3 regions of the Alteromonas sp. H02 genome follow, and region 2 is predicted to be linked to each of the others. Evidence: predicted binding sites of a transcription regulator. Region 2 holds the regulator's gene; each other region holds the start of a gene.
The links. Region 2 encodes sigma-54, which starts transcription at its own class of promoters, with help from an activator protein. Its sites were predicted from a motif close to GTTGGCACGNNNNTNGNNT; they were not measured.
Positions count from the first base shown of each region.

Region 1: the regulator sigma-54 is predicted to act here: its motif matches at 1,175-1,193, upstream of nirB (nitrite reductase large subunit NirB).
Region 3: the regulator sigma-54 is predicted to act here: its motif matches at 1,613-1,631, upstream of AC566Q_RS05375 (DUF2726 domain-containing protein).

Region 1 is NZ_CM185021.1:2,101,689-2,104,971, forward strand. It holds gene AC566Q_RS09640 (bifunctional protein-serine/threonine kinase/phosphatase) at 1-1,062, shown strand, start outside; gene nirB (nitrite reductase large subunit NirB) at 1,365-3,283, shown strand, end outside.
Region 2 is NZ_CM185021.1:4,263,070-4,266,352, forward strand. It holds gene lptB (LPS export ABC transporter ATP-binding protein) at 1-615, shown strand, start outside; gene AC566Q_RS19785 (RNA polymerase factor sigma-54) at 683-2,161, shown strand; gene hpf (ribosome hibernation promoting factor) at 2,186-2,473, shown strand; gene ptsN (PTS IIA-like nitrogen regulatory protein PtsN) at 2,489-2,947, shown strand; gene rapZ (RNase adapter RapZ) at 2,972-3,283, shown strand, end outside.
Region 3 is NZ_CM185021.1:1,181,563-1,184,845, forward strand. It holds gene AC566Q_RS05365 (hypothetical protein) at 1-431, shown strand, start outside; gene AC566Q_RS05370 (hypothetical protein) at 464-871, shown strand; gene AC566Q_RS05375 (DUF2726 domain-containing protein) at 934-1,533, opposite strand; gene AC566Q_RS05380 (hypothetical protein) at 1,666-2,115, opposite strand; gene AC566Q_RS05385 (protein adenylyltransferase SelO) at 2,417-3,283, shown strand, end outside.

The DNA.
Region 1 (3,283 bases), 2.2 Mb from region 2:
GCACTGGATTTTGGTTGTAATGATAACCTGACCATCGCTGCGGTTAATGCTGAGTCCATTCATCCGCCGGCACCGGTGAGCTATGAGTCATCCGGTTACCTGCCATTTATTCAGAGCCCGCTAACCACTGGCAGCGTTATTGACGACTGGCGAGTGGAAAAGCAGCTTAGCAACACCGAACGCAGTAGCGTGTATCTTGCACGCCATCAGCACTTCAATGAGCTCGTGGTGCTTAAACTGCCTGCCGTGTCGATGCAGGATAACAGCGGCTTTCTGGATGAAATGATTAAAGAGGAGTGGGTGGCTAAGCGGGTGAGTCATCCACAATTACTTGCTGGCGTTGGTGAGACGTTTTCCCGCAGCTGTTTTTACGTTGTGCTGACATACTGTCCGGGCATTAGTATGCGGCAGTGGCGTGATGATAATGGCGCGCCTGATCTGATGGTACTCAGAGACTGGGCTACGCAAGTAGCGGGCGCATTAACTGCGCTGCACCGGCAGGGGATATTGCATCAGGATATTCGTCCGGAGAATGTGCTGGTTGGCGACAACAATACCCTTACGCTGATTGACTATGGCGCTGCCAGCATTTCCGGTCACAACTTTTTAATGGCCAGCGAGCAGTTGTTTATTCCCGGCGACTTGCTGTTTGCTGCGCCGGAGTATTTCGTTGGCCTGTGGCCAGATGAGCGCGCTGAGCAGTTCTCTCTTGCGGTATTACTGTATTACCTGTTGTCGGGGGAGTATCCCTATGATGCGGGCGTGGCCAAAAAGACCAGTTATTCAGCCTTACTCAAACTGCGCTACATCAGCTTAAATCAGCGCAATGTGTCGGTACCGGCGTGGCTGGATGCCACCATAAAGCGTGCCTGTCATCCTCAGGCTACCAAACGCTACGAAAGTTTGTCGGAATTTGTTTATGACCTGCACCATCCTAATCCGGCGTATGGACGCACGCTACCCTTGATGGAGCGTCACCCGGTTCGGGTATGGCAGGGAATCTCCGGCATTCTGGCTATTACGGTAATTGTATTGCTGGTGCTGCTGTTCGACGCACCCTAAAGTAGCCAGTGCGATGCACCAAGAACAGGATTCTGCTTCGTTTTGGTGCGTGTCAGTATGGGGCAGATGAGCATTAAAAAAGCTAAGTGATTGAAAGTCATTAATTATAAATGTTGGCACTTAACTTGTATTGCTTTATTGGTATCAGATTTACATCAAGACTCTTGTGCCATTTACATTGCTAAGCAATAGCGTAGTACAAGAGCCTACACAAACAGATTAGCAAATGCTTAAACAGGCAACGAAGCCCACAACCAGGAATGGTTGTGGGTTTTTTTTTGCCTTTAAAAAAGGTAGACGAAATGAACATGTCATCACGGCAACAACGCATCGTTATTATTGGTAATGGTATGGTGGGTCACCACTTTGTTGAGCAATTGATTAACAGTGAGCATAACTGCCATATCACGGTATTAAGTGGCGAAAGCCGACTGGCTTATGACCGTGTTTATCTCTCTTCTTACTTTTCCGGCAAAACCGCTGCTGACCTGGCGCTGACCGATGAGCAAACCTATCAGAACTGGGGCGTAAATGCTGTCACCAACGCCTGGGTTACCAACATCGATCGTGAAAAGCAGGTTGTTACAACCCAATCAGGCGACACGTATGAGTACGATACCCTGGTACTGGCAACCGGTTCTTACCCTTTCGTGCCGCCTATTCCGGGTAACGATCAGGAACACTGTCTGGTGTACCGGACTATTGAAGACTTAGAAGCCATCAGCGCTTCTGCCGCGCAAAGCAAGGTGGGCGTTGTGGTGGGCGGCGGTCTGTTAGGCCTGGAAGCGGCGAATGCGCTGAAACAGGCCGGGCTTGATACCCATGTGGTGGAATTTGCCCCGCAGTTGATGGCCGTCCAGCTTGACCCGATGGGCGGTGAGTTGCTGAAAGACAAAATTGAAGCGCTCGGCGTGCAGGTTCACACGCAAAAAGCCACCGAATGTATTGAAGCCGGCGAAACCTGTCGCTACCGCATGAAGTTTTCCGACGGTACGCACCTGGAAACCGACCTGGTGCTATTTTCTGCCGGGATCCGTCCCAGCGATCAGCTGGCTCGTGAATTCGGGTTAGTTATCGGCGAACGGGGTGGTATTGTTATCGATAATCAGTGTAAAACCTCTGATAAGAATGTTTATGCCATCGGCGAATGTGCCCTGTGGGATAAGAAAATTTATGGTCTGGTTGCGCCTGGTTATGCCATGGCTCGCGCTGCCGTCGCCGATATCATCGGTAATGAAGGTGAATTTGCCGGCTTTGACATGAGCACCAAACTGAAACTAATGGGCGTAGAAGTAGGCTCAATTGGTGATGCCCATGGCCGTACACCAGGCGCGTTGTCATACACCTACCACAATCAGCCGGAAGGGGTGTATAAAAAGCTGGTTGTCGATGCTAATAAATCCCTGGTGCTGGGCGCCGTGTTAATTGGTGATACCAGCGATTACGACACCTTACTTCAGTATGCATTAAACAGTATTGCGTTACCGGATAGCCCGGAGTCTTTAATTTTACCGTCAGCAGGGGAAAAACCGCTGCTGGGGGCCGATGCGCTGGGTGATACGGCAACCATTTGTTCGTGCCACAACGTTTCTAAAGGCGACATCGTGGGTGCCATCGACGGCGGTTGCTGCTCGGTAGGCGATGTAAAATCCAGCACCAAAGCAGCTACAGGCTGTGGTGGTTGTGCGGCATTACTGAAAAACGTGGTCGACAGCGAACTGGAAAAACGCGGCGTAGAAGTGTCCAAGGCCATTTGTGAGCACTTTGACTACTCCCGTCAGGAGCTTTATCACCTGATTCAGGTTGGCAAAATCCAAAGCTTTGAAGAACTGCTGGAAAAACACGGTAAAGGCCTTGGCTGTGATATCTGTAAACCGGCTGCCGGATCGATTTTTGCCTCGGTGTGGAACGATTACATTCTGGCTAAACAGCATCAGCCGCTGCAGGACACCAACGATACCTATCTGGGCAACATGCAGAAAGACGGTACTTATTCCATTGTGCCGCGTGTAGCAGGTGGTGAGATCACGCCGGATAAACTCATTTTATTAGGTGACGTGGCCAAGCGCTATAACCTGTATACCAAAATTACCGGTGGTCAGCGTATCGACCTGTTCGGTGCCCGTGTCGACCAGCTTCCGGCTATTTGGGAAGAACTGGTGGCCGGCGGCTTTGAAACCGGGCATGCCTATGCTAAAGCCTTGCGTACCGTTAAATCCTG
Region 2 (3,283 bases):
AATGGTGCAGGTAAAACCACCACTTTTTACATGATTGTAGGCCTGGTGGCACTGGATAAGGGCGATATTCGCATCGACGAGATGGATCTGACCCGCCAGCCCATGCACGAACGTGCCCGCAACGGAATTGGTTATCTACCCCAGGAAGCCTCTATTTTCAGAAAGTTAACGGTTTTTGACAATATCATGGCAATATTGCAGACACGCAAAGACCTTTCTTCTGCCGAACAGCAAAATGAAGCCGATGCGCTACTTGATGAATTCAATATCAACCATATACGTAATAGTACAGGGATGAGTTTGTCGGGGGGAGAGCGGCGTCGGGTAGAAATTGCCAGGGCACTGGCGGCGAATCCAAAATTTATTTTGCTCGATGAACCCTTTGCGGGAGTTGACCCAATTTCGGTTAATGATATAAAGAAGATCATACAGCATCTTCGTGACCGTGGAATTGGTATCCTGATTACCGACCACAACGTCCGGGAAACCCTCGACGTATGCGAGAAAGCCTACATTGTGAGTCAGGGGGAATTAATCGCCCAGGGCACCGCCGAACAGGTTTTAAGTAATCAAAAGGTCAAGGATGTATACCTGGGTGAGCAATTCAGGCTATAGTTAGATGCATATAGACAACAAATTTTGTCCCGATCAATAATAAGCAAGGCGTTAAGAACAGAAGTAGATGAAACCATCTTTACAGCTCAAATTTAGTCAACAACTTACTATGACGCCACAATTGCAGCAGGCGATTAAACTGCTGCAACTATCTACTCTGGATTTACAACAGGAAATCCAGGAAGCGCTCGATTCAAATCCGTTATTGGAAGTTGATGACAACAGCGACAACGATACGGTTGAGAAAAGTAAACTCGATGCGGAAGCGGATGCCGCAGCAACCGCCAGCACCGAGACCAGCATGGACACCAATGAGGCCCTCGAAAAGAACGAGTTGCCCGACGAATTACCCATCGACAGCACCTGGGATGAATATTATTCGGCCTCCTCAGCGCCAGCGCCAGGCCCTGCTTCCAACGACGATGAGAATGTTTTTCAGGGTGAAACCACCGACAATATTCAGGACCACCTGCTCTGGCAAATGCGCCTCACGCCCTTCAGCGATGTAGACCGTGCCATTGCGATTGCCATTATTGATTCGATTGACGAATCAGGATATTTAACCGTAACAGTTGAAGATATCCTGCAGAGCGTCAATACTGAAGATATGGAAGAACCGGTTGAAGTGGACGAAATTGAATGCGTGCTGAAACGGATCCAAATGTTCGACCCGATTGGTTCAGGCTCACGTACCCCGCAGGAGTGTCTACTGGTCCAGTTAAAACAATTTGCTCCCGACACGCCATGGCTCAAGGAAGCAAAAACCCTGATTGAAGACTATGCCGACCTGCTGGGCAGCAAGGACTATCGCACCTTAATGCGTAAATCACGCCTGAAGGAAGACGATTTGCGTGAAGCAATGCGCTTACTGCAAACCCTTAATCCGCGTCCGGGCAGTGCATTAATTACTCAGGAGCCCGAGTACGTTATTCCCGACGTATCGGTCACCAAGAAAAAAGGCCGTTGGGTGGTTGAACTCAATCCCGACAGCCTGCCAAAACTGAGCGTAAATCAGCAGTACGCTGCCATGAGCCGTCAGGCCCGCAACAGTTCAGATTCCCAGTTTATTCGCTCGCATATGCAGGAAGCCAAGTGGTTTATCAAGAGCCTGGAGTCGCGTAACGAAACCTTGCTCAAGGTTGCTAACTGCATTGTGCAGCAGCAAATGGGCTTTTTCGAACACGGCCCGGAAATGATGAAGCCTATGGTCCTCAATGACGTAGCCGAAATGGTTGATATGCATGAATCTACCATTTCGCGGGTAACCACTCAGAAATACATGCACACCCCCCGCGGTATTTTTGAACTGAAGTATTTCTTCTCCAGCCACGTAGCCACCGAGTCGGGCGGAGAATGTTCATCTACTGCCATCCGCGCTCTGATTAAAAAACTGGTTGCCGCCGAGAAGCCCAGTAAACCACTAAGCGACAGCAAAATTGCTCAATTGTTGGCCGAACAAGGTATAAAAGTTGCCCGGCGGACAATAGCAAAATACCGGGAATCCTTGTCGATTCCACCGTCTAACCAACGCAAGAGCCTTATTTAGGCCGAAATATAAGGAAGACGAACTATGCAAATAAATCTTACAGGTCATCACATCGAGATAACCGATTCTTTGCGTAATTATGTTGATACCAAGTTTAGTAAACTGGAGCGCCACTTTGATCACATATCCAATGTGCATGTGATCCTCAACGTGGAAAAGCTTGCTCAAAAAGCCGAAGCCACGATGCATTTGAGTGGCGCGGAAGTATTTGCCTCGTCAGAAAATCAAGATATGTATGCCGCGATAGACAGTATGGTCGACAAACTGGATCGCCAGGTAATTAAGCATAAGGAAAAGCTCAAAAAGCACTAGGCCCAATTTAACCTTATGAATATTCAAGCCTTAGTTAGCCTGGATCGCACTGAATGTGCGGTCCAGTGCAACAGTAAAAAAAGAATTTTAGAAATCATCAGCGATATTGCTGCCGAAACCAACGCCGAAATTCAAAAAGAAGACGCGCTTAACGCCCTGCTCAGTCGTGAAAAAATGGGCAGCACCGGCATTGGCAATGGCATAGCGTTGCCGCATGGCAGACTGGCTAATCTTTCCAACGTAACAGCCGTGGTAGTAACCACCAACCCAGCCATTGCCTTTGACGCCATTGATGATAAACCGGTTGATATCTTTTTTGCCATTCTGGTACCAGAAAACCAGACCGAGGGGCATTTGCAGACCCTCGCCACGATTGCCGGCAAGTTAAGCCAGAAAAGCATTGTAAAAACCATCCGTAACGCCGAATCGAAGGAACAGGTTATCGCCGCACTATGCGACGAGGCTGCAAATTAGTCCGGCAGGGAGTCTGACAAAACCATGAAACTCATTATCATCAGCGGGCGCTCCGGCTCCGGCAAATCCGTTGCGCTAAGGGCGCTGGAAGATTTAGGCTACTACTGCGTTGATAACATTCCGGTAAACCTGCTCCCCACCCTCACCCATACCGTGGTCGACGAATACGATCAGGTAGCCGTGAGCATCGACGTGCGTAACCTGCCAAAGGATCCCGATGAATTAGTTGAGATTCTCGACTATCTGCCCTCGTCCTGGTCGATGACCATTGTTTACCTTGACGCCAGTGATGACATGCTGGTGAAGCGCTTTAGTGAAACCCGCCGCCTGCACCCG
Region 3 (3,283 bases), 2.5 Mb from region 2:
TGGATGAGCTCGACTATAATCTTGCCTGGGAATGGATGAGAATTGAGTCTGACACCGTATTGGCGCCGAATATCGAAAGTTATTATGTGCAGGGCGGGCTGGTCTTCCAGCCATTTACCGTGCATTTGACTTACGCCGATATGGCCACTAATCCTCAGGGAGCAGCAACCGACATTCCGCTGGGTTTAGCACCGGATCTCGACCAGTTGTATTACGCCTATCAAACCGTCTTTGCCAGAACCCAGGCTGCTGATCTGGAAAGTATAACCCTAGGTGTGCGCTGGGATGCCGGTGTACGTGTAGCCTTTAAGGCTGAGGTTACCCATTATCGCGGAGCGCTTGGCATCTCCACCTTCGAAGCCGTTGGTGACAGAGACGCATTCGATGAACGAGTAAACCTTTATCAACTGGGTATGGAGTTTGTGTTCTGATGCAAATAACAAACTCTCTCAGAAAGCTTGTAATGGCGTCCTTGTTCGGGGTTTATGCTATAAACGCCCTGGCACAGGAACACGACATTATGGTGGTGGCCAACATCGACAACCAGACAGTGAAACTGGACAAAGTCGATATCCGCAATCTGTTTATGGGTAATGCCAGCGATGTGGTGCTTGAACCGGTGTCGCTGCCGCCGCAAACTCTGGCCAGAGCGGTATTTAACACCAAGATAATCGGTTTAACCGAATCCCGGATCCAATCATACTGGTCGCAGATGCGCTTTAGCGGGCGCTCTCGTCCGCCTAAAGAAATATCAACGGTGGATGAGTTGATCAGCTATGTATCCAGCCATAAGGATACGGTGGCGTTTGTTCCGGCCAGTGCTGAAATCCCCGCCCATCTTACCGTAGTATATTCAACGGCAAAGATGTAATAAGCACTTGCTGATAAAATACCAAAAGGGCCCGAGGGGCCCTTTTTTAATTGCTTTGGTTATTACGCAGCAACCTGTTCACCGCCAGGCTGACGACTGGAGCGTAGCGGCCGGGTAGGGCGCGTTGGCTGCGGCGGATTCATTTTGCTGGCGGCCAGTTTAGCCTGTTGTTTTCGCAGTGGGATCAATTTGGTTTCTACGCACTCTTTGACCTCATCTACTGAGTAGCCGGATTTCACTTTGAAGCGGGCGTGGGGAATACCGGCGGCATCCAGGGCGCCAGACACAAACCAGTCGCGCTGGGTTTTATAACCTTCCTTGCCTTGTTTGTGAACCAAATCAATGGCCAGCACCGGTGTCATGTCGTCGCGACGGCACAGCACGAAGTCGAGTTGCTTACTGCCAGCGCGCAGCAGTGCCTGGCGAGCCTGACGTTTATTGGTGCTGTCGCGAACGGCAAGCAGGTCATTAAGGCGAACCCGTGAGACAATTCTGAATTCACGGCCAACGGCCTGTTCCAGCAAATTGATAAAGGTATGCTCTACCTGGGTAAAAAGCTGTTGTTTTTTACGAAAGGGAAAACTCATACCGTGATCAGAGAGTTTAAGTGCACCAACAGTTACTACTATCAGCAGCATAAACAAAATAATGGCAAGTTCCATACGCTTCCTCAACAATTCAATGCGCACGAGTGTCAATAAAATGACATGCCCGGGCGGCAGGACAAACTTGTTAGAGAAATAGCAAAGGCGGTGCCAGTTATTCGAAACACTGGCAGGCGAGAGAAATAAAAGTTAGTCGTTGGTTAAACTGGCCAGGGGAGCGGGGGTTTCTGCGCCCAGCACCAGGATATCTACCTGAGCGCCATCGCCATCGGGTGACACCACTACGCGTACATTCTGCGCGTCATTGACCAGCAACACACGTTCGTTGTGTTCGCCTTTCAGCGACAAGTCTGGCATCAACGCCAGATAGTAAGCCACAATGGCGTCGGGTGTATCACCAATAAAGTAAACCAAGGAGGCCGGCATTTCGGTGTCAAAAGGCTGACACTGCCTGGCATCCTCGTGAATTTTGACGGCAAAAAACTCCGTCGGACAGCTACTGATTTGCGGCTGTGACTCCGGAGCCGTGGTGGCCATTGAGTCGGTTGCCACCAGCGACGAAGCCATCACCATCAGGCTGGTTACCAGAATGAGTTTACGCGGCGTGAATTTCATAGTCTGACGTTTACTTTTATACATACTGTTACTATAGGAGAGCTCTGCACGCTAAGCAATTGCAATAGCCTCGATTAAAGTATTGCGTAGCAATCATAAGTATATTTCCTGAGGACAGGTTTATGCTGCCATAGCGGCGGTATGGCAACACAAAATGCAGTGGGGAATACCATTGCGACGGAGCAATAGTTTGGGAAGGCTTTCCATACTATGTACCATAATGCACAATACCCCAGTGCAATTCACTTCAGCACCCTCAACCAGGAGCGTGCTCTTCAGTCTACGGCAGTGATCGCTGCCGTGGGTGAATAAGGGGTATGACATAATGCCAGACAAGACTTCCTCCATTACCACCCTGAGTGACATGGCGGCCTGCGCCGATTACTCTTTTATATCTTCTCTCAAGGCAGACCCTCAGGCCACATCTGATGGCGTTGATCATCAGCCACGGCAGGTGTTTTGCGGTCACTATGTGCCGGTCTCACCAACGCCATTAAAAGCGCCAGGTTATGTTGCGCACAGCAACTCACTGTTTCGCGAGCTGGGTCTGGATGACGAGTTGGCAGTAACCGAAGCGTTTGTTCGCTTCTTCTCTGGCGATCTCTCTCAGGCTCCTCTGCCTATGCGCAAAACCGGCTGGGCCACCGGCTATGCGCTGTCTATCTACGGCACTGAATATATCCAGCAATGCCCCTTTGGGACCGGCAATGGCTATGGGGATGGCAGGGCGATGTCGGTGTTTGAGGGGATGTTTAATGGTAAGCGCTGGGAGATGCAACTTAAGGGCGGCGGGCGGACGCCTTATTGTCGTGGCGCAGACGGACGTGCGGTATTACGTTCCAGTGTCAGGGAGTTTCTGGCCCAGGAACACATGCATAGTCTCGGGGTACCCACCTCGCGCTCCCTCAGTTTAGTCATGTCGCATGCTGAAACTGTTAACCGGCCGTGGTATTACGAAGGATCGTCGTCTTTTGAGCCTGAGGTGATGGTGGCCAATCCGGTGGCGATTACCACGCGCGTAGCACCGTCGTTTATTCGAGTGGGTCAACTGGAGTTGTTCGCCCGGCGGGCGCGCAGTCAACAGCACTCCGAGGCTGTTGCTGAATTACACGCGCTGGTAAGCCATTTGATTGAGCGCGAATACTCCCTCGAAATAGACAGCAGTCTGGCATTGCCTGAACAGATCATACAG